4 regions of the Streptomyces sp. NPDC088733 genome follow, and region 4 is predicted to be linked to each of the others. Evidence: riboswitches for the same ligand, from Rfam matches in the RefSeq annotation. Region 4 holds a riboswitch; each other region holds the start of a gene.
The links. Region 4 has a riboswitch for S-adenosylmethionine ahead of thrC (threonine synthase). Riboswitches for the same ligand answer to the same signal wherever they lie in the genome.
Positions count from the first base shown of each region.

Region 1 (5,035 bases), on a different contig from region 4:
CAGGCGCTGGTCGGCGCGTCCGGCGCCATCTCCGGCGTCCTCGGCGCGTACCTGTACCTCTATCCCCGGGCGCGGGTGACCAGCCTCTTCCCCTTCCTCTTCTTCCTGCCGCTGCGCTTCCCCGCGTGGATGGTGCTCGTCTTCTGGTTCGTGCTCCAGTCGCTGGCCGGGCAGGCCCAGCAGTCCGGGCCGGGCGTGGCGTACCTGGCGCACATCACCGGCTTCCTCTTCGGCTTCCTGTGCGCATGGGGCTGCTACCGGGCAAGGCCTAAGCTGGAGCCCGCCACCAGGGCGACCGAAGGAGACCTACAGCCGTGATCACCGCGATCGTGCTCATCAAGACCAGCGTCGACCGGATCCCCGAGATCGCGCAGTCCATCGCGGCGCTGGAGAGCGTCAGCGAGGTCTACTCCGTGACCGGCACGTACGACCTGGTCGCCATGGTCCGGGTCGCCCAGCACGACCAGCTCGCGGACGTCATCCCCGGCCGGATCAGCAAGATCCCCGGCGTCGAGGCCACCGACACGCACGTGGCCTTCCGCACCTACTCGCAGCACGACCTCGAAGCCGCCTTCGCCATCGGCCTCGACTCCTAGTCCGGCCCTACGCGGGGACGCAGCGGCCGTTCTCCGTGCGGTAGCGCCACTGGGCGCCGTCGGTGACGAGCGCGGCGACCGCGGCGAGGAAGCGCTCGACGTGCTCGTCGGGGGTGCCCGCGCCGAAGGAGACACGGACGGCGTTGAGGGTGGTGTCGCCGCCGCAGTCGCCCGGTTCCGTGTGGTCGCCCAGCAGGGTGCGCACGAGGGGATGAGCGCAGAACAGCCCGTCGCGGACGCCGATGCCGTACTCGGCGGACAGCGCGGCGGCGAAGTGGGAGCTGTTCCAGCCGTCGACCACGAAGGACAGAACGCCCACCCGCGGGGCGTCCTCCCCGAACAGGGACAGCACCCGCACCTGCTCGATCCCCGCGAGCCCTTCGCGCAGGCGGGCGACCAGCGCCTGCTCGCGCTCGACGAGGCCGTCGAAGCCCGCCTCGCGCAGGGCCCGGCAGGCGGACGCGATGGCGTAGACGCCGATGACATTGGGCGAGCCGGCCTCGTGGCGGGCCTCGGTGGTGTGCCAGTCCACCTCCACGCCGCCGTCCGCGCGGCGGGCGACGCGGCGGGAGGCACCGCCGCCCGCGAGGTACGGCTCGGCCTCGCGGAGCCAGTCGGCGCGGCCGGCGAGGACCCCGGAACCGAAGGGCGCGTACAGCTTGTGCCCGGAGAAGGCGACCCAGTCCACGTCGAGCGCGGCCACGTCGACGGGGTGGTGCGGCGCGAGCTGCGCCGCGTCGAGGACGATGCGCGCGCCGTGCGCGTGGGCCGCCGCCGCCAGCTCGCGCACCGGCCAGAGCTCACCGGTCACATTCGACGCACCCGTCACACAGACCAGCGCCGGGCCGCCCGGCTCGCGCGCGGCCAGCGCGCGCTCCAGCAGGGCCACGGCCTCCGCGGGGGTCCGGGGCGCGCTCAGGTAGGTGACGTCGCCGTCCCGCCAGGGCAGCAGGGAGGCATGGTGCTCGGTCTCGAAGACGAAGACCCGGGTGCCGTCCGGCACGACGGACGCCAGCAGATTGAGCGAGTCGGTGGTCGAGCGGGTGAAGACCACCTGGTCGTCGGCCCGGCAGCCGAGGAACGCGGCCACCTCCGCGCGGCTTTGCTCGAACAGGTCCGTGGACAGCTGCGACAGGTACCCCGCGCCCCGGTGCACGCTGCCGTAGTAGGGCGCGTAGGCGGCCACGTCGTCCCAGACGCGCTGGAGCGCGGGCGCGCTCGCCGCGTAGTCGAGGGCGGCGTAGGCGACCTCGCCGCCGGTGACGAGCGGGACGAGGACGTCACGGCCCAGCACGGGCAGCGGAGTGGTGGCACGGACGGGCGCGGGCGCGGCGGGGTGCACGGACATGGCGAAGTCTCCTGTGGGCAGGGTGAGGCGACAGTGCGTCAGGGTTGACGGGAAAGCCCTCGGAACACCGGGCCGCCGCACAGCGGGCACGCCCGGGGAGGGTGAAAAGGGGCCTTCGGCCCTAGCGCATTCGCTTGCTCACGGAAGAACTCCTCATGACCGCGCTTGCCGCAGACCTCGCTGCCTGCGGCCTGGTCATCACCCGGGGCACCCCGCCACGGAAGGAGGGTTGCCGGACAGCGGGCCGGGGCCGTGTCGCTGTCACTCGTGACCTGCGCAGCATCCTGCCACACACCGGCGGCGCCGCAAGCCGCGGTCCGCATCCCGGACATCCCGCACCACCTCGGCCGCGGCCCGCGGCGGGAACGCGGAAGGGCCGGGGCACCCGGCCCCGGCCCTTCCGCGTGAACGCCCGCGCGGCTTAGGCGTTGGTGGCCGCCGCCCACCGTTCCAGCGTCTTGGCGGCCGTGCCCGAGTCGATGGACTCCGCCGCCCGTGCCATTCCGGCGGCGATCCGCTCCACCAGGGTGCCCTCCGCGGGCTCCAGCGCCACGAGCGCGGCGGCGGAGTTCAGCAGGACGGCGTCGCGCACGGGGCCGGTCTCCCCCGCCAGCAGCCGGCGCGCCACATCGGCGTTGTAGGCCGCGTCGGCGCCGCGCAACGCCTCGATCGGGACCAGCTCGATGCCGACGTCGCGCGGGTCGAACGGGATCTGCTCCACCGCCCCGTCGCGCACCATCCACACCTGGGAGGTGGACGTGACCGTCAGCTCGTCCAGTCCGTCGTCGCCGCGGAAGACCAGCGCGGAGGAGCCGCGCCGGGCCAGCACTCCCGCGATCAGACCGGCCATCCGGGTGTCGAAGCAGCCGACCGCCGAGGCACCGACCCGGGCCGGATTGGTCAGCGGGCCGAGGATGTTGAAGGAGGTCGGGACCCCCAGGTCGCGCCGCGCCGAGGCGACGTAGCGCATCGCGGGGTGGAACTTGGCCGCGAAGCAGAAGGTGATGCCGGTCTCCTCGGCCACCTGGGCGACGCGCAGGGGCGACAGGTCCAGGTTGATGCCCAGCTTCTCCAGGACGTCGGAGGCCCCGCTGGCGCTGCTGGCCGCGCGGTTGCCGTGCTTGACGACCTTGGTCCCGGTCCCGGCGATGACGATGGCGGACATCGTCGAGATGTTGACGGTCCTGGCCCGGTCGCCGCCGGTGCCCACGATGTCCACGGCGGGCCCGGGGATGTCGAGCGGCTGCGCGTGCGCGTACATCGCCTCGACGAGCCCGCTGACCTCGTCCACGGTCTCGCCCTTGGCCCGCAGGGCCACCATGAAGCCGGCGATCTGGGCGTCGGTGGCCCCGCCGCTCATGATGCGGTCCATCGCCCAGGCCGTCTCCGCGGCGCTCAGGTCCTGTCCCGCCAGCAGGGCTCCCAGGATTCCGGGCCAGGAGCGACCCGCCGCGGTGTCGCCTCCAGCGGGGTTCACAACGCTCATGGTCCACACTCCGGGTGGTCTGACGTGCAATGGATACCTTCGGCCCCAGCCTATCGGCGCGGGGGAACGGGAAAGGGCCCCGTCCGTCGGATGGACTCCGACGGGCAGGGCCCCGCCCGGTGGCACAGCTTCGGGGATCAGTGGTGGCCGTGGCCGCTCGTGATCTCCTCGTACTCCTCGGCCGACGGCTTGGGGATCTGCGTCCCCTCGCCGTAGTAGCCGCGCGACAGCATCGCGCGCACTCGCGTGATGGGGCCGACCTTCCTCTCCACGCCGTTCTCGTCCGTCTCCGGGCCGCCGGCCAGCGGCACCGGCTGCTCGTGCGAGGTGAGCGTGAACAGCTTGGCCTGGTCGAGCGGTTCGTGGATCTCGATGAACTCGCCGTGCGGCAGCCGCTTGATGATGCCGGTCTCGCGGCCGTGCAGCACCTTGTCGCGGTCGCGCCGCTGCAGGCCCAGGCAGATCCGCTTCGTGATGAAGAAGACCAGCACCGGCAGCACGAAGAAGGAGATCCGGACCACCCAGGTGATCGCGTTGATCGACAGGTGGAAGCGGGTGGCGAAGAGGTCGTTGCCGCCACCGACCAGCAGGATCAGGTAGAGGCTGATCCAGGCGGCGCCGATGCCGGTGCGGACCGGGCGGTTGCGCGGGCGGTCGAGCAGGTGGTGCTCGCGCTTGTCACCGGTGACCCAGGACTCCAGGAACGGGTAGACGCCCATGAAGCCCAGGACCATCGGGAAGATCACCAGCGGGATGAAGACACCCAGGACGAGGGTGTGGCCCCACAGGCTGATCTCCCAGCCCGGCATGATGCGGATCAGGCCCTCGGAGAAGCCCATGTACCAGTCGGGCTGGGCGTCGGTCGACACTTGGTCCGGCCGGTACGGCCCGTACGCCCAGACCGGGTTGACGGACACCAGCGCGGACATGGCCGCGATGACACCGAAGACCAGGAAGAAGAAGCCGCCCGCCTTCGCGGTGTAGACCGGCAGCAGCGGCATGCCGACCACGTTCTTCTCGGTCTTGCCGGGACCGGGGAACTGCGTGTGCTTGTGGTAGAAGACCAGGATCAGGTGGGCCACCAGCAGGCCCGCCATGATGCCGGGGATCAGCAGTACGTGGATCGTGTAGAACCGCGGCACGATGTCGTGCCCCGGGAACTCCCCGCCGAAGAGGAAGAACGACAGGTACGTGCCGACGATCGGCACGGACAGGACCGCGCCCTCCATGAAGCGGATACCGGTGCCGGACAGCAGGTCGTCCGGGAGCGAGTAGCCCATGAAGCCGTCGAACATGCCGAGGAAGAGCAGCAGGAAGCCGAACAGCCAGTTGATCTCGCGCGGCTTGCGGAAGGCGCCGGTGAAGAAGACGCGCATCATGTGCACGAGCATCGCGGCCACGAAGACGATGGCCGCCCAGTGGTGGATCTGCCGGACCAGCAGACCGCCGCGCACGTCGAAGCTGATGTGCAGCGTCGAGGCGTACGCCTCGGACATCCGGATGCCCTGCAGCGGGGTGTACGAGCCGTCGTAGACGACCTCGTTCATCGCCGGGTGGAAGAACAGCGTCAGGTAGACACCGGTCAGGATGACGATGATGAAGCTG
Region 1 covers NZ_JBIVLH010000005.1:61,491-66,525, reverse strand. Annotated here, with positions in the region: gene ACIP64_RS11045 (rhomboid family intramembrane serine protease) at 1-318, shown strand, start outside; gene ACIP64_RS11040 (Lrp/AsnC ligand binding domain-containing protein) at 315-596, shown strand; gene ACIP64_RS11035 (aminotransferase class V-fold PLP-dependent enzyme) at 604-1,944, opposite strand; SAM riboswitch class IV at 2,101-2,217, opposite strand; gene trpD (anthranilate phosphoribosyltransferase) at 2,366-3,430, opposite strand; gene ACIP64_RS11025 (cytochrome bc complex cytochrome b subunit) at 3,568-5,035, opposite strand, start outside.
Region 1: linked by a shared signal. The riboswitch ahead of ACIP64_RS11035 (aminotransferase class V-fold PLP-dependent enzyme) and the one ahead of thrC (threonine synthase) in region 4 are both predicted to bind S-adenosylmethionine.

Region 2 (5,035 bases), on a different contig from region 4:
CAGAACGTGTCGTGGGCGCTCTGGGCCTGCGGGATCTCCCGGTCCGGATGCGGTTTGCCGGCGTGGATGACGTCGGGGAACTTGATCGCGTCCTGGATGAAGAACACGGGGATGTTGTTGCCGACCAGGTCGAAAACACCCTCCGACGTGTAGAACTTGGTGGCGAATCCGCGGGTGTCGCGCACGGTGTCGGCCGAGCCGCGCGAGCCCAGGACCGTGGAGAACCGCACGAACACCGGCGTGTCGACGTCCTTGGCGAGGAAGGCCGCCTTGCACACCTCGGTCGCTGTGCCGTAGCCGCGGAAGACGCCGTGCGCGGCGGCGCCCCGGGCGTGCACCACCCGCTCCGGGATGCGCTCGTGGTCGAAGTGCATGACCTTCTCGCGCAGGTGGTGGTCCTGGAGCAGCACCGGGCCGCGCGGTCCGGCCTTGAGCGAGTGGTCGCTGTCCGGCAGACGGGCGCCCTGCGCGTTCGTGAGGAACGGCCCGTCCTGGGCCCATACCGTCTTGGAGGGCCCGTCCGGGCGGCCCGTCGCGCTGAGCGGTGTCGGAACGGCCTGGTCGGGCTTGGCCGGCAGCGGATCGTGCGGGGTGACCGGTTCTTCCACTGTGGGGGGCATGCTCGCCGGAACCCCCGGGATCTCCGCACGCCCCGCGGGGGTGAGCTCGGCGGCCACCTCCGTCACCTTGTCGACGATCTTCTTCACAGGGCCCGGCTCATTGGCCATGGCATGTCTCCAGCTTCGTCCTCGTGCAACTCCGTCGCCTCCGGGTAACCGGTGTCCCTTTCGCACAAACAGGGCCCCAGGTGATGTCCGCCGTTCGCGGCGGGATGTCACCCCGGGTGCCGGGCATGGGTGCGGCGGGGCGTCGGGCACACCTCGAGGGCGGTCCCGCTCAGCGGAGCTGAGGGGTGCCCCGCTGGCCTGACACGCCCGCCGAACGTACCGTCGAACGCATGGGCGACCTCCCTCCGGATCTGGACCGGCTGCGGGTCATCCGTGTGTACCTGCAACTGCAGCTCGACGCGGTCGATGCGAGGATCCGCGAGCTCGAAGGGCCGTCACCACCCGCTGCCCCTTCGGCTACGTCCCGCCGCGCCGGCCCGATCGCCGAGGGCTCGGCCGGCTGGCGCCTGCAGCATCTCCCGGACGGCGAGGGCGGCTCCGTCCGTGCGGTGCTCCACCGGGGAGACTGCCCGGACGCGGCCGGCGGCTGGCTCTCCCAGAACGAACTCGGCATCGCTTTGGCGATGCCCGACATCACGCCCTGCCCCCGCTGCCACCCCGAGCGCGCGTTTCCTGACGCGAGCGGTCCTCAGTGAAGAATCCGGCGGTCACGCGCGTTCGCCGAGTGGAGTGCTCCAGCAGCGGGCGGCCCGGCTGAAGCGCGGTATTTCCGCTGTACGACAATGCCGGGTGTGATCATCCGTGAACGGGACCGTACCGTCCGCCTCGAGCAGGAAGGGCCCGCGTCTCCGCGACCCGCCGTGCGGTCCCTGGCCAAGCTCATCACGGACGTCCTGGCACCCGCGTATCTCCTCACCGTGATGCTGCTCGCGGTGGGGTGGCACAGCGGGCACGGCTCTGGGCTCGCCTGGGCGGCGGGGGCGGCGGCGGGAGCCGTCGGGGTGCCGATGACCGTGGTCGTCCTCGGGGTGCGGGCCGGACGGTTCACGGACGTACATGTGCGGATCCGGCGTCAGCGCGCGGTCCCGTTGGCGACCGCGATCGCCTGCGCCGTGCTCAGCGTGGTCCTTCTTGCTCTGCTGGGCGCACCGCGTGAGCTCACCGCGCTCGTCGTGGCCATCCTGAGCGGACTCACGGTCGGTGGCCTGGTGACGATCTGGTGGAAGGTGTCGGGGCACACCGCGGCGGTCGGCGCGGCCGGTGCCATACTCACCGCCGTCTACGGCGCACCGATGGTGCCCCTCCTCCTCGCGGTGATACCGGTCGGTTGGTCCCGCGTGGTGCTGCGCGACCACACCGTCGCGCAGACCGTCGTCGGGTTCCTGATCGGCTCCTCTGTCGCACTGGCGATCTTCTTGCCGTTGCGCTGACGTCCCTCCGGCCCCGGGTGGTCGTCGTCAGTCCGGCTCCGACGGGTTGACGGCGACGAGCTCGACCTCAAAACCGTCGGTGTTCTCCAGGTAGGCGGCGTAGGCCTGCTCGCCGCCGGCGTGCGGGTGGCGGTCGGGAAACATCAGGCTCCAGCCGTGCCGCGTTGCCTCGGAGGCCAGATTCTCCACGGTGTGGTGGTCTTCGACGTGGAACGCCAGATGGTTCAGTCCGGGCCGGCACCGGTCGTGCCGGACGGCGGTCAGGGCGCGGGACTCCTCGAATACCAGGTAAGTCGCTCCGAGCCGCCAACTGCGGCCCTCGTCCCAGCTCTGGAAAAGCGTGTACCCCAGGGCTTCCAGCAGCCAGCCCATGGAGGCGACGGCCCGCTCCAGGTCGGGCACCCAGATCTCGACGTGGTGCAGCATCCCGCCCGCCGGCCGGGTCATGCCGCCACCGCCGGGGCGGGCTCAACCGGCTTGAACACCATGGCCGGACCGGTGGCCCTGCTGCCCGCTCCCTCGGTGGCCTTCGCCCGCGGTCGGACGGTGGCGTACGTCGACCCCATGGGGTTCGGCATCGTGGATCTCCCGTGAGACATCGGCGGTCTTGTGAACCCAGCACCCTAGTGGTGCCCGTCCGGAGGGTGCTCCGGGAGCGGCATCAGCCTCCCTGGGTTGTACGTTCCTCCGGCCGGGGAGACCTGAAAGCCGCGTACTGCCGTGGGAGGCGGCGGACGTAGGCCGTGAGGTGCCGGTACGGGGAGAGCACACCGTCCGTGAGGTCCGTCAGGGCGACCCACAGGTCGACGTCCGCCGCGGTCAGCCGTTCGCCCAGGACGTAGGGGCCCGGTCCGCATGCCAGTCGGCGGTCCAGCAGGCCGAGCGCGGTGAGCAGTTGTTCCAGGGCCTGGGCACGGTCGGCAGGTGCGCCCGTGGCCGCCTCTTCCGCCGGGCGCACGATGTCCTGCTCCACCAGGTCCTGAAACGCACCGATCTCGGTCACAAGGTCCAGGGGACACAGGCGTGCCGCGTCCCCCAGGCGGCCCGCGAGGTCGCGGAGGATGTCCGGGGTGTGGTTGCTGACGACTCGTCCGGTCCACCGGTCGCACAGGGCGGGTACGGTGAGCGGCCCGTCGTAGCCGTGCCAGGTGGCCTCGTACGCCGCGCGCAATGCCGCGGGCGCGGCCGCGTCGGGCGACGCCGGCGGAACGACCGTCGTGACGACGGTGTCCCGGAGGCCCAGGAGGTCGAGGGTGACGGCGACCCGCCGCGATTGCGGGCATCGCGCCGAAAGGAACAGCTCGTAGCGGCACGGAGCCGGGTAGAAGCCGCCGGCGGCGTCGGCACCGATCCGGCTGCGGAAGCGGTCCGGACGGGGCGTGCGGGGCAGCGCGGTACAGGACGCGGGGAAACCGGGATCACGTGAGATCGTCGTCTCGGGCATGCGCTCTCCAGGGCGTGGCGGCCCCCGGTTGCCCTCGGGCAGCGGCGGGCGGGACGGCTGACGGCCGGTGCGTGCTCGCACCCGGCCCCTGAGTCGGTACTGCGTGAGGACTCACCGAGGTCAGCCGGTCGTGCCGAACGCGCTGCAGACACGCAGGAAGTCGATGTGCAGCCGGCGGGTGAGCAGCGCGGACCGTGCTGTGGACATGTCCGCCTCCCCGGCTCGGGGCCCGCGTGACGCGGGACCGCGCTTGTCCCGCCGCGCCGGCGGGACCCGGTCGTCACCCGGGGCACCCCACCGCGATGTGAGGGTTGCCGGTCAGCGGGCCGGGGCCGATGACCCGTGGGAGCCGCGACACGGCACCACGGGCGCTGACAATCGTGACCGTCGGCACCAGTGTTGGGCCGCCGGACGCGGCGCGTCAAGAAGGCGAGGGGCGTCTCACCACGGCATCCGGCATGCGAGACAGCGTCGTTGACATTCTCTTCGGCCCGTGTCTAACTTACGCCGCAGAACGGTCCCGGACGTCGGCGGCAGGCTCAGGCCGGCCGCGCCAACGCCTCCCAGGCGGAAGGCTGTCCGGGCCGTCCCGACGACTTTTCGGCAGGCACGAGGCCCCGAGCGGGGCGGAACGGTGGCGGTGACGCGATGTACGCGACCCCGGGGACGGCAGCGTGGCGGCGCCACGGCCTCGTCCCGGCGTACACGCAGCGGCCCGTCGGTCTGGCCCGCGTCAGCAGTGCCCTGTGTCGCCTGTGTTCCGCGCCCTGTCGCGCGCGCTGTCAAGGCTGACGATCACTCCCTGAACGCCGGCACCTCCCGCTGACGCGGTGGGCGTGCCCGCCTGTTCCGCCCCGTTCCGCTCGTCTCCCCGTGCACTCCGTACCGCCGAGGTGTCGTTCGCCCTGCGGTCGGCCGTCGCCTGCGCGACCGGGTGCACCCGTCCGCTGGAGTCCCCGATGAGTGAACCCCCTGGCACCGCTGTGTCCGACCGCTCGGCGCCACCGGCCCGGGCGCCCGCGAAAGAGCCCGGTGACGTGCGTGGTCCCGCACCGCGACCGCCGGCGGAGCAGCGGGTGCTGCCCCTGCGCCGCCCCGGCCGGTGGATCGCCACGGCGGTCGTGCTCGTCCTGGCCGCCCAGATCGGGCACGGCCTGCTGAGCAACCCCTTCTTCCAATGGGACCGCTTCGGGTACTGGTTCGTGCGCCCGGTGATCCTCGACGGACTGCTCATCACCCTGGAGGTGACGGCGTACAGCGCGGTGCTCGGTCTTCTCGGAGGCATCGTGCTGGCGCTGGCCAGGCTCTCCGGCAGTCCCGTACTGCGGGCCGTCAGCTGGACCTACACCTGGCTGTTCCGGTCGGTCCCGCTGATCGTCGTGCTGCTGTTCCTGTACAACTTCAGCGCTCTGTACCGTACGTTGAGCCTCGGCGTGCCCTTCGGCCCGGCCTTCCTCACCTTCGACGAGTCGAGGCTCGCCACCGACATGGTGGTCGCCGTCGTGGGGCTGAGCCTCAACGAAGCGGCCTAC
Region 2 covers NZ_JBIVLH010000002.1:63,488-68,522, reverse strand. Annotated here, with positions in the region: gene ACIP64_RS03680 (catalase) at 1-728, opposite strand, end outside; gene ACIP64_RS03675 (DUF6233 domain-containing protein) at 959-1,324, shown strand; gene ACIP64_RS03670 (phosphatase PAP2 family protein) at 1,421-2,059, shown strand; gene ACIP64_RS03665 (VOC family protein) at 2,087-2,506, opposite strand; gene ACIP64_RS03660 (glutathione S-transferase C-terminal domain-containing protein) at 2,721-3,503, opposite strand; SAM riboswitch class IV at 3,745-3,853, opposite strand; gene ACIP64_RS03655 (amino acid ABC transporter permease) at 4,463-5,035, shown strand, end outside.
Region 2: linked by a shared signal. The riboswitch ahead of ACIP64_RS03660 (glutathione S-transferase C-terminal domain-containing protein) and the one ahead of thrC (threonine synthase) in region 4 are both predicted to bind S-adenosylmethionine.

Region 3 (5,035 bases), on a different contig from region 4:
AGTTCTGCGACGGCGTGCCTTCCAGCGGATTGCGTGAGGTGAACAGCTCAGGGCGGAAGGAGGCGATCACCACCAGGACGACGACGACGATCGAGGCCAGCAGGCCCGGGCGGTGCAGCAGGAAGCGCAGCGCCCGCCGTGCGTCGCCGTGCCGCGGTCCCGGCGGCGTGCCGTGCACCGGACGCCCCCGCTGAGGTGCCGTGGACTCGGTGGTGTCGTGGACAAGGCTCTGGCTCATGCGAAACTCGCCCTCCTGCCCGAGGCCACCACGATGCGCGGGTCCAGCAGCGGATAGACGAGGTCGACCACCAGGTTGGCCAGTACGAAGGTCAGCGCGCCGAACACCACCACGCCCTGGACGAGTGGAAGGTCCTGCGCGGTGACCGCGGTGACCGTCACCCGGCCCAGGCCGTCGCGGGCGAAGACGGTCTCCACGACCACGGAACCGGCGACGAGCTGCCCGACCAGCAGCCCCACGATGGTGAGCGCCGGCAGGGACGCGTTGCGCAGCGCGTGCCGCAGGTGGATGCGCCATCGGCCGGCGCCCTTGGCCCGCGCCGTCTCCACGTAGGGCTGGCCCAGTGCCGTGAACAGGCTCTTGGCCAGTACCTGTGCGACCAGCGCGCCGGTCGGGACGGCCAGCGTCACGGCGGGCAGCACCAGGGCGCGCAGTCCGTCGTTGCCGAAGGCGGGGAACCAGCGCAGCCTGAAGGAGAACGCCTCGACGAGGATCAGCCCGACCCAGAACGTGGGAACCGACACTCCCAACGGTGGCAGGGACAGCAGGACCTGCCGCAGCCACCGCCGCGGGGTACGGGTCGCCAGCACCGCCAGTCCGCCGCCGGCGGCGACTGCGAGCAGCAGCGCCGCCCCCGTCAGTTGCAGGGTCTGCGGCAGTGCGTCGGCCAGGGTCGCGGTGACTGACCGGCCCGTGGAGATCGCGTCACCGAAGTCGCCGCGCACGGCCCGGCCGAGGTACTCGATGTACTGCTCCGGAACTGGCTTGTCGAAGCCGTACTGGTGTCGGAGCGCGGCCAGCTGCGCCGGATCGATGGCAGCGGAGTCCGCCCCGGCGCCGGCCATGGCCGACACCGGGTCACCGGGCAGGTAGTCCAGGACCACGAACGACAGCGTGTAGGCGGCCCACAGCACGGCGAGCGCCTGTGCGAACCGCTTGATCACGTATGCGCCCATGCCGTCAGCCGATCCAGGTGTCGTGCAGTTGGATCCGGCTGGAGGCGTCGAAGTCGAGGTGGTGCACCTTGTTCGACACGCCCAGCTGGGTCTGCAGTTCGACCACCGGGACGGTGTAGGCATTTCGTACGATCAACGTCTGTGCCCGCGTGACCAGTTGTGCCCGCTGGTTCGCGTCGGTGGTGGCCGCCTGCTGGTCCAGGACCGCGTCCAGTGGGCTCGACGGCACGCGGTAGGTGTTGGCGAGTTCGGTGGAGTACGAGGTCCGCAGGATGTCCGGGTCGGCGCGGGTCAGGTTTCCCCACAGTGCGTCGAAGTCGCCGGACTGCTGCACCTGGGCGATCTGGGAGATCTGCAACTCCTTGAGCACCAGCTCGATGCCGGTGGCCTTGAGCTGCTGCTGGATCAGTTCCAGTGCCGGCTGGTTCGTGGCCGCGTTTGCGAACCACTTGACGGTCAGGCTCAGCCGTGTGCCGTTCTTCGTGCGGATGCCGTCCTGGCCCGGCTTCCAACCGGCCGCGTCCAGCAGTGCCCCCGCCTTGGCGCCGTCGTGGGCCAGTTCCGCACCCAGGTCGGTGTAGTCCGGCGTGGTGTGCGACAGGACGCTGGTGGCCGGCCGGGTGCCGGTCGGGAACACCGTGGCGGCGACCTGTTGTCGGTCGACGGCGTACCCGACCGCCTGGCGCACCCTGGCGTCCTTCAGGATCGGCCGGGAGTTGTTGAACCCCAGTCCGAACACGACGCCGGGGTTCGCCCGCTGCTGGAGGTTCACCCGGCCTCCCTTGAGCGTCGCCTCGTCGGCCCGGCCGACGCTGCCGATCGCGTCCACCTGGCCGGACCGGAGGCTGCCGGCCCGTACTCCCGCCTCGGGAACCACCTTGAACACCAGCTGGTCCAGGTACGCCTCGCCCTTCTTGGTCCACAGTGAGGAGCCCCACTGGTACCCGGCCCGCTTGGCCAGGGTGATCGACTGGTTCTGCACGTACTGCTTCAGCACGAAGGGTCCGGATCCGACCACCCCCTGGCTGCACCTGTCCTGCGGCGACTTCTTCACGCTCGCCGACGACTCGATCCCCAGCGAGTGCGTTGCCGTCGCCTGGAGGAACTGGGCGTTGGGCGCCTTGAACGTCACTCGCACGGTGGACGGATCGACGGCGGCCGTGCTCTCCACGCCGCTGAGGTACCCCTGGGCGAGGATGGCCAGTGCGCCGAGCTTCGGCACGGCGTCGAAGTTGTCCTTGACCACCTGAGCGGTCAGCGGTGAACCGTCGCTGAAGGTCACGCCTGGTCTCAAGTGGAAGGTGAACGTGGTGGCGTCCGGGCTGACGTCCCAGCTCTTGGCCAGCCACGGCACGATCTTGCCGGACTTCGGGTCCTGGTCGGTCAGGGAGTCGACGACCTGGCGCAGGGAGTAGATGGTGTCGTTGCTGCCGACCTGCTGCGGATCCACGCAGCCGGCGTCGGAACCGACGGCGAAGGTCAGGGTGCCTCCGGAACTGGGCCGCCCGGTACCGGCGCCGGACCCGCCGGTGCCCGAGCCGCAGGCGGTCAGCAGGACGCCGGTGGTCATGAGGACGGCCAGGGCGGCGGCGGCCCGGCCGGTGGATGCATCGTGATGAGCTGTCACCGAGGGTTCTCCTACTCGTGTCACCGCGCACCGGCGCAGGGAGCGAGAGCGCACGGATATGACGCCCCGTCAGGCGTGCTGCCGCGACGGGGTGACGCTGTTCAGAGGATGGGGAGAGGGAGGGAGAGAGCGGGTCCGGCGGTGGGCGCGAACCGGTACACCCCGCAGGGGGCGTGGATGTGCGGGGAGGCGGCCGGCGCGCGTAGTCAGCCGGCGGGGCGGATCCCGGTCAGCTGTGACAGAGACAGCTGGCGGAGCGCTGCAGATCGATATGGCGTCGCCGCGAGAAGCCGGAGAACAGCGTCGCGGCCGCGAGGGAGGCGCTCAGGTAGCCGTGGTGCCGCATGCCTACTCCTCCCCCTCCGGGCTCCGTTCACGGGGCGGCGCGCTTGCGGAAGTCGCCGATGACTCCGCCGGGCTTTCACCTGGAGCACCCCGCCGCGTCGGAGGGTTGCCGGTCAGCCAGCCAGGGCTTGACGCTGACGCTCAATGCCGCTTCGCAGCCTACGGAGCGGTGTCGCCGTCCGTCAATGGCGCGAACTCTTCGGTCCGATCCGCCCGTTGGCGGCTCCCGAAGGCCGCGCGGCGGGTCAGTGGCGGTCGCAGGCCCAGATGGGAGCGGAGTGTCCTACCGGTGTACTCCGTGCGATAGACACCGCGTTCCTGCAGTGCCGGGACAAGCAGGTCGACGATGTCGTCGAGGCCGTCCGGGATCAGGTAAGGCGTGACGTTGAAGCCGTCGACCGCTCCGTGCCGTACGAAGGAGGCGAACCGGTCGGCGAGTCGGGACGGGGTGCCGACATGGCCACGCTGGGGCCCGAGCGCGATGACGGCCTCGCGCAGCGACCACCCGTGCGCCTCCGCCTTGGCACGCCACTCGGCGACCACCACGCGCGGGTCGGCGACGCGCCGGGCGCCGAAGGAGCCGTCGTTCTCGGCCACCACGGGATCCTCCTTGGGAAGAGGCCCGTCGGCGTCCCGGTCCGACAGGTCGATGCCCCACAACAGCCCCGCGATGCCGAGCGCCGTCGCGGGAGTCACCTGCTGCCGGCGGATCCAGCGCTTCTTCTCGTGCGCCTCCTCCTCGGTGGCGCCGATGATGATCTCCGTGCCGGGCAGGATCCGCAGATCGTCCTCGGGTCGTCCGGCCGCCCGCAGCCGGCGCCGGATGTCCTCGGCGAAGGCCAGTGCGTCGTCGAAGTCGCTGCCGTGCGCGGAGAAGATGACGTCGGCGTTGCGGGCGGCGAAGTCGCGGCCCTCGCCGGAGTCCCCGGCCTGGAAGACGACCGGATGCCCCTGGGGACTGCGGGGCAAGGTCGGGACGAGGTCGACATCGAACTGGGCGCCTTTGTGGCGTACGCGGGTGACGGCGCCCGGTACCGACCAGGACGGTGCCTCCGCGGAGGTGGCGACGGCCCCGTCCTCCCAGCCGTCCCACAGGGAGCGGGCGACGGTGAGGAACTCCTCCGCCCGCCGGTAGCGGTCGGCATGGTCGAGGTAGCCGCCGCGGCGGAAGTTCTCGCCGGTCCACGCGTTGTCCGTGGTCACCACGTTCCACCCTGCGCGGCCTTCGGAGAGCAGGTCGAGCCCGGACAGGCGGCGGGCGAGGTCGGCGGGCTCGTTGAAGGTGGAGTTGGAGGTGCTGACCAGGCCGATCCGGCGGGTCACGGCGGCCAGTGCGGCGAGCTGGGTGATCGCGTCCGGCCGCCCGGCCACGTCGAGATCGTGGATGCGGCCGTCGACCTCTCGCAACCGCAGGCCCTCGCCGAGGAAGAACGCGTCGAACAGGCCCCGCTCGGCGGTCTGGGCGACCCGGCGGAACGATGCGGGGTCGATCTGCGAACCGCTCTCCGGCGCGGACCAGACGGTCCAGTGGTTGACGCCCTGGAAGAACACCCCCAAGTGGAGCTGCGCGTCGGGGCGAGGGACGTCGAGGGGATCGGTGCGGGTCATCGGGCCTCCTCCTCGGGGGCGGTGGTGGCGTAACGGTTGGCGGGCCGCTCGAGACCCAGGGCCGAGCGCAGTGACCCGCCCGGAAGCGGACGGGCGGCCAGGCGTCGTTCGCTCAGGGCGGGCACCACGAGCCGGGAGAGGACGGCCAGGTCCTCGTCCAGGACGAGCGGGTGCAGCCGGACGCCGTCCACCAGGCCGCGCAGACCGGCGAGGAGGGCGACGAGGCCGTCGGCCGATCCGATGTGCCGCAGCCGCCCACGA
Region 3 covers NZ_JBIVLH010000020.1:99,479-104,513, forward strand. Annotated here, with positions in the region: gene ACIP64_RS30135 (ABC transporter permease) at 1-238, opposite strand, end outside; gene ACIP64_RS30140 (ABC transporter permease) at 235-1,194, opposite strand; gene ACIP64_RS30145 (ABC transporter substrate-binding protein) at 1,199-2,764, opposite strand; gene ACIP64_RS30150 (putative leader peptide) at 3,051-3,167, opposite strand; SAM riboswitch class IV at 3,202-3,315, opposite strand; gene ACIP64_RS30155 (NtaA/DmoA family FMN-dependent monooxygenase) at 3,326-4,774, opposite strand; gene ACIP64_RS30160 (LLM class flavin-dependent oxidoreductase) at 4,771-5,035, opposite strand, start outside.
Region 3: linked by a shared signal. The riboswitch ahead of ACIP64_RS30150 (putative leader peptide) and the one ahead of thrC (threonine synthase) in region 4 are both predicted to bind S-adenosylmethionine.

Region 4 (5,035 bases):
AGCAGGGCGGCGGAAACGGCCTCGACGGCCGCCTCGATGCCACGCTTCAGGGCCATCGGGTTCGCACCCGCGGCCACGTTGCGCAGGCCCTCGCGGACCAGCGCCTGGGCGAGGACGGTCGCGGTCGTCGTGCCGTCACCGGCGACGTCGTCCGTCTTCTTCGCGACCTCCTTGACCAGCTCCGCGCCGATCTTCTCGTACGGGTCCTCGAGCTCGATCTCCTTGGCGATGGACACACCATCGTTGGTGATCGTGGGGGCGCCCCACTTCTTCTCGAGGACGACGTTGCGGCCCTTGGGGCCGAGGGTGACCTTGACGGCGTCGGCGAGCTGGTTCATCCCGCGCTCGAGACCGCGCCGTGCCTCCTCGTCGAACGCGATGATCTTGGCCATGTGAAGTGGTCCTCCCGGACTTGGGGTCCCCCCGCGACGCGCGGCCGCGGGGAAGGATTACTCCAGGACCGCGCCGGCGCCCGCGACGGACGGCCTGCCCTTCCGCCGGTTCCTTTCCGGCGGTCGAGCGGGCCTCACCCACTCGGTCCTTTGTCACTCTCAACGTCAGAGTGCTAACGCCAATGATTAGCACTCGCCCTAGGAGAGTGCAAGCCGCTCGGCCGGTCTCCCGCCAGGTGCCGGGGCGGGCGGGGGCGGGCGGGGGGCGCCGGACAGACGAAGGCCCGCCCCCGTTCAGAGGGCGGGCCTTGACATGTACGTTTGAGCGCGTCGGTGCGAGGCGCTCCGTGGCCGGTGCGCGGCGTCAGCCGGCGGCGAGACGGACCATGTCCGCCTGCGGCCCCTTCTGGCCCTGCGAGATCTCGAACTCGACCCGCTGACCTTCCTCGAGGGTGCGGTAGCCGTCCATCTGTATCGCGCTGTAGTGCACGAAGACGTCCGCACCACCGTCGACCGCGATGAAGCCGTAGCCCTTCTCCGCGTTGAACCACTTGACGGTGCCCTGAGCCATTCCTAACTCCCCTATTGCTGGCCTTTCGCAGGCCCGCACCTCGCGGACCCGGGTCAGACCTCACCCCCTACAGCCAAGGGGGCGTGCGCCGGAACGCGTCGACCGCGGCTGAATGTATCTGCACGAACGCTGTCTGCAACAGGTCAATCCGACGAGAAATCCGGGCAGGAGGAAAGGGAAGAACGGCTCGATCGGCCAATGATCCGGGGCAAGTCGGGCGGGACATATGACGCCAACACGACAATCATCGCAGGAATTTGGCGATAAATCGTCGACAGGGACGCCCCGGAAAGAGGGTTTGCGCAGGGCGTTGCAGAGGGTTGCGAGCCTCTGGAACAACTGTACAGCCCTTCAACTACCCCTCACGCACACAGGGGTGCCGGGAGCAACTCCCGGCACCCCTGCCCGTTCCACGGCGCTTCCGGCTCAACAGCCCCCGGCGACCGCGGGGATGATCGACACGGACGCGCCCTCGGCCACCGCGGTCTGCAGGCCCTCGGAGAAACGGACGTCGTCGTCGTTCACGTAGACGTTCACGAAGCGGCGGAGCTTGCCCGTGTCGTCCAGGACACGGGCCGCGATGCCGGGGTGGTTCTTCTCCAGCGACTCGATGACCTCGGCCAGCGTGCCGCCCTCGGCGGGGACCTCGGCCCGGCCGCCGGTGTAGGGGCGGAGGATGGTGGGGATGCGGACGTTCGCGCTCATGATGCGGGGTTCACCTTCGTTTCGGGACGGACGGCGATCGGCGGCCGGGGTCAGCCGGCCAGGCCGGCGGCGCGGAACGCGTCGAGGCTCGGGCGGATGGTGGCGGTGGGACGGGAGGTCGCGGCGACGGCGTCCAGGGTCTTGAGCCCGTCACCGGTGTTGAGCACGACCGTCTCGGCAGCCGGGTCCAACTGCCCGCTCTCGATCAGCTTCTTGAGGACGCCGACGGTCACGCCGCCCGCCGTCTCCGCGAAGATGCCCTCCGTACGGGCGAGCAGCTTGATGGCGTCCACGATCTGCTCGTCGGTGACGTCCTCGACCGCGCCGCCGGTGCGCCGGGCGATATCCAGCACGTAGGGGCCGTCCGCCGGGTTGCCGATGGCGAGCGACTTGGCGATGGTGTTCGGCTTCTGCGGGCGCACGACGTCCTGCCCGGCCTTGAAGGCGGTGGAGACCGGGGAGCACCCCTCGGCCTGGGCGCCGTAGATGCGGTACGGCTTGTCCTCGACCAGGCCGAGCTTGATCAGCTCCTGGAGCCCCTTGTCGATCTTCGTCAGCTGGGAGCCCGAGGCGATCGGGATGACGAGGTTGTCCGGCAGCCGCCAGCCGAGCTGCTCGCAGATCTCGTACGCGAGCGTCTTGGAGCCCTCGCCGTAGTAGGGGCGGAGGTTGACGTTGACGAAGCCCCAGCCCTCGCCGATCGGGTCGCCGATCAGCTCGCTGCAGAAGCGGTTGACGTCGTCGTAGTTGCCCTCGATGCCGACCAGTTCGCCGCCGTAGACGGCGGCCATGACGACCTTGCCCTCCTCCAGGTCGTGCGGGATGAAGACGCAGGACCGGAAGCCGGCGCGGGCCGCCGCGGCGCCGACCGCGCCCGCGAGGTTGCCGGTGGAGGAGCAGGACAGCGTGGTCAGGCCGAAGGTGCGGGCGGCCTCCAGGGCGATGGCGACCACACGGTCCTTGAAGGAGTGCGTGGGGTTGCCGGAGTCGTCCTTGATGTGCAGGCCGCCGGTGACGCCCAGTTCGCGGGCGAGGTTGTCGGCCTTGACGAGCTTGGTGAAGCCGGGGTTCAGATTGGGCTTGGTGGCCACGTCGGCGGGGACGGGCAGCAGCGGCGCGTAGCGCCAGATGTTGTTCGGACCGGACTCGATGCGCTTGCGGAGCGTCTCGGGATCGCCGGCGGGAAGGTCGTAGGCCACTTCGAGCGGCCCGAAACAGACCTCGCACGCGAAGATCGGGCTCAGCGGGAAGCGTTCGCCGCACTCGCGGCAGGACAGTGCGGAAGCGGGTCCGAAGGGGGAATCCGTGGACGCGACGTCGGTGACAGCAGTCTGCGCAGCCATGTCAGGCGAGGCCCTTTCTCCTCATCTTCCTCGCGGCGCATTTCGCCGCGAGACGGAATTGGCACCTTCCCCACCTGGACCTCGCGGTCGGCGGGAGGGTTGCCGGGGCTTCAACGGGCCGTTCCCTCTGCCCCTCTGGATGAGCGGTATGGCACCGGGCGCGGGGCCCGGGCATTTGTCGTACGAGGCGCGATCACCGCGGACATACGATGGTCATGCCTCGTGTTCTCGACTGTAACCGACGACCTCGAACCTGGTCACAGCCCGTCCGTCCTTCGAGACAAGCCGAAGAAGAGGGGCAGAAACGGAGCAACGCAGTGCTGGACGAGGTAGCCGGCTGGCTGCGGCGGCGGTCCTGGACCGCCGAGCGCCGGCCGCTGGGCCAGCTCCTCGCCGCGAAGCGGGCCGCGGGCCCGCGCGGAACGGTGAGCGTGGTGCTGCCCGCGCTCGACGAGGAGGCCACGGTCGGGGCGATCGTCACGGAGATCCGCCGCGCGCTGATGTCCGACGCACCCGGGGCCGTGCCGCTGGTCGACGAGCTCGTCGTCCTGGACTCGGGCTCCACGGACGGGACCGCCGCGGTCGCCGCGGCGGCGGGCGCGACCGTGGTCCACCGCGACGCGATCCTGCCGCGGCTGCCGGCCGTGCCCGGCAAGGGCGAGGTGCTGTGGCGCTCACTGCTCGCCACGCGCGGCGAGATCGTCTGCTTCGTCGACGCCGACCTGCGCGAGTTCGACACCCGCTTCGTCTCCGGGATCGTCGGGCCGCTGCTCACGGAGCCGGACGTCCAGCTGGTCAAGGCGATGTACGACCGGCCCCTGGAGGCCGGCGGCACGGTGGAGCCGGCAGGCGGCGGGCGCGTCACGGAACTGGTCGCCCGGCCCCTGCTCAATCTGCACTGGCCGCAGCTCGCGGGCTTCGTGCAGCCCCTCGGCGGCGAGTACGCGGCGCGGCGGTCACTGCTGGAGCGGCTGCCGTTTCCCGTGGGGTACGGCGTCGAACTGGGGCTGCTCATCGACGCGCTCAACGCGGTCGGGCTCGACGCGCTCGCGCAGGTCGACGTCGGTGTGCGGCACCATCGGCACCAGGACGGGCAGGCGCTGGGCCGCATGGCCGCGACGATCTACCGCACGGCGCAGACGCGGCTGGCGCGGGGGCACCTGGTGCGGCCCGTCCTCACGCAGTTCGAGCGGACCGCGGAGGGGTTCGCTCCGCGGGTGCATGAAGTGACGACGGAGGAGCGGCCGCCCATGATCTCGATCCCGGAGTACGTGCGGCGCCGCGAGGTTGCGTGACGCTGCGGGGGCTTCGGTGCGGGTGCGTCGTGGCTGAGCGCGCAGTTCCCCGCGCCCCTGGGGGGTCGTGGGCTGGGCGCGCAGTTCCCCGGGCCCCTGAGGGGGGCGTGGGGTGGGCGCGCAGGTCCTTGCGGCCCTGGGGACGCTCGGGTGGCGTAGCGCACACGTTTGCGGGTGGGGATGCGTGGCTAGGCTGGCGGCATGGTCGCATCGCATGGCGCGCGGGTTCTGGTGGCGTCCAATCGCGGGCCCGTCTCGTACAGCCTCCGGGAGGACGGGACGCTGGAGTCGCGCCGCGGAGGCGGCGGTCTCGTGTCGGGGCTGAGCGCGATCGGGCCGGACACGGACGCCGTGTGGGTGTGCGCCGCGCTCGGTGACGGCGATCGCGCGGCCGTGCTGCGGACCGCGGACAGGAGCGGGCGGCTGGCCGCGGAGGACACCGGCGACCAGCGGGTGCGCATGCTGGACATCCCGGCGGAGACGTTCGCGTCCGCGTACAACGGGATCGCGAACTCCGTGCTGTGGTTCGTCCACCACCTGCTGTTCCAGACGCCTCTGGAGCCCGTCTTCGACGAGGACTTCCGCGAGCAGTGGGCGGCGTACGTGGCGTACAACAGCGCGTTCGCCGACGCGCTGGCGGAGGAGGCCGGGGAGGGCGCGGCCGTCCTGGTGCAGGACTACCACCTGACGCTGGTGCCGCAGATGCTCCGCTCGCGCCGCCCCGACCTG
Region 4 covers NZ_JBIVLH010000019.1:75,319-80,353, reverse strand. Annotated here, with positions in the region: gene groL (chaperonin GroEL) at 1-392, opposite strand, end outside; gene ACIP64_RS29270 (cold-shock protein) at 757-963, opposite strand; gene ACIP64_RS29265 (ubiquitin-like small modifier protein 1) at 1,390-1,668, opposite strand; gene thrC (threonine synthase) at 1,719-3,011, opposite strand; SAM riboswitch class I at 3,030-3,157, opposite strand; gene ACIP64_RS29255 (glucosyl-3-phosphoglycerate synthase) at 3,329-4,306, shown strand; gene ACIP64_RS29250 (trehalose-6-phosphate synthase) at 4,508-5,035, shown strand, end outside.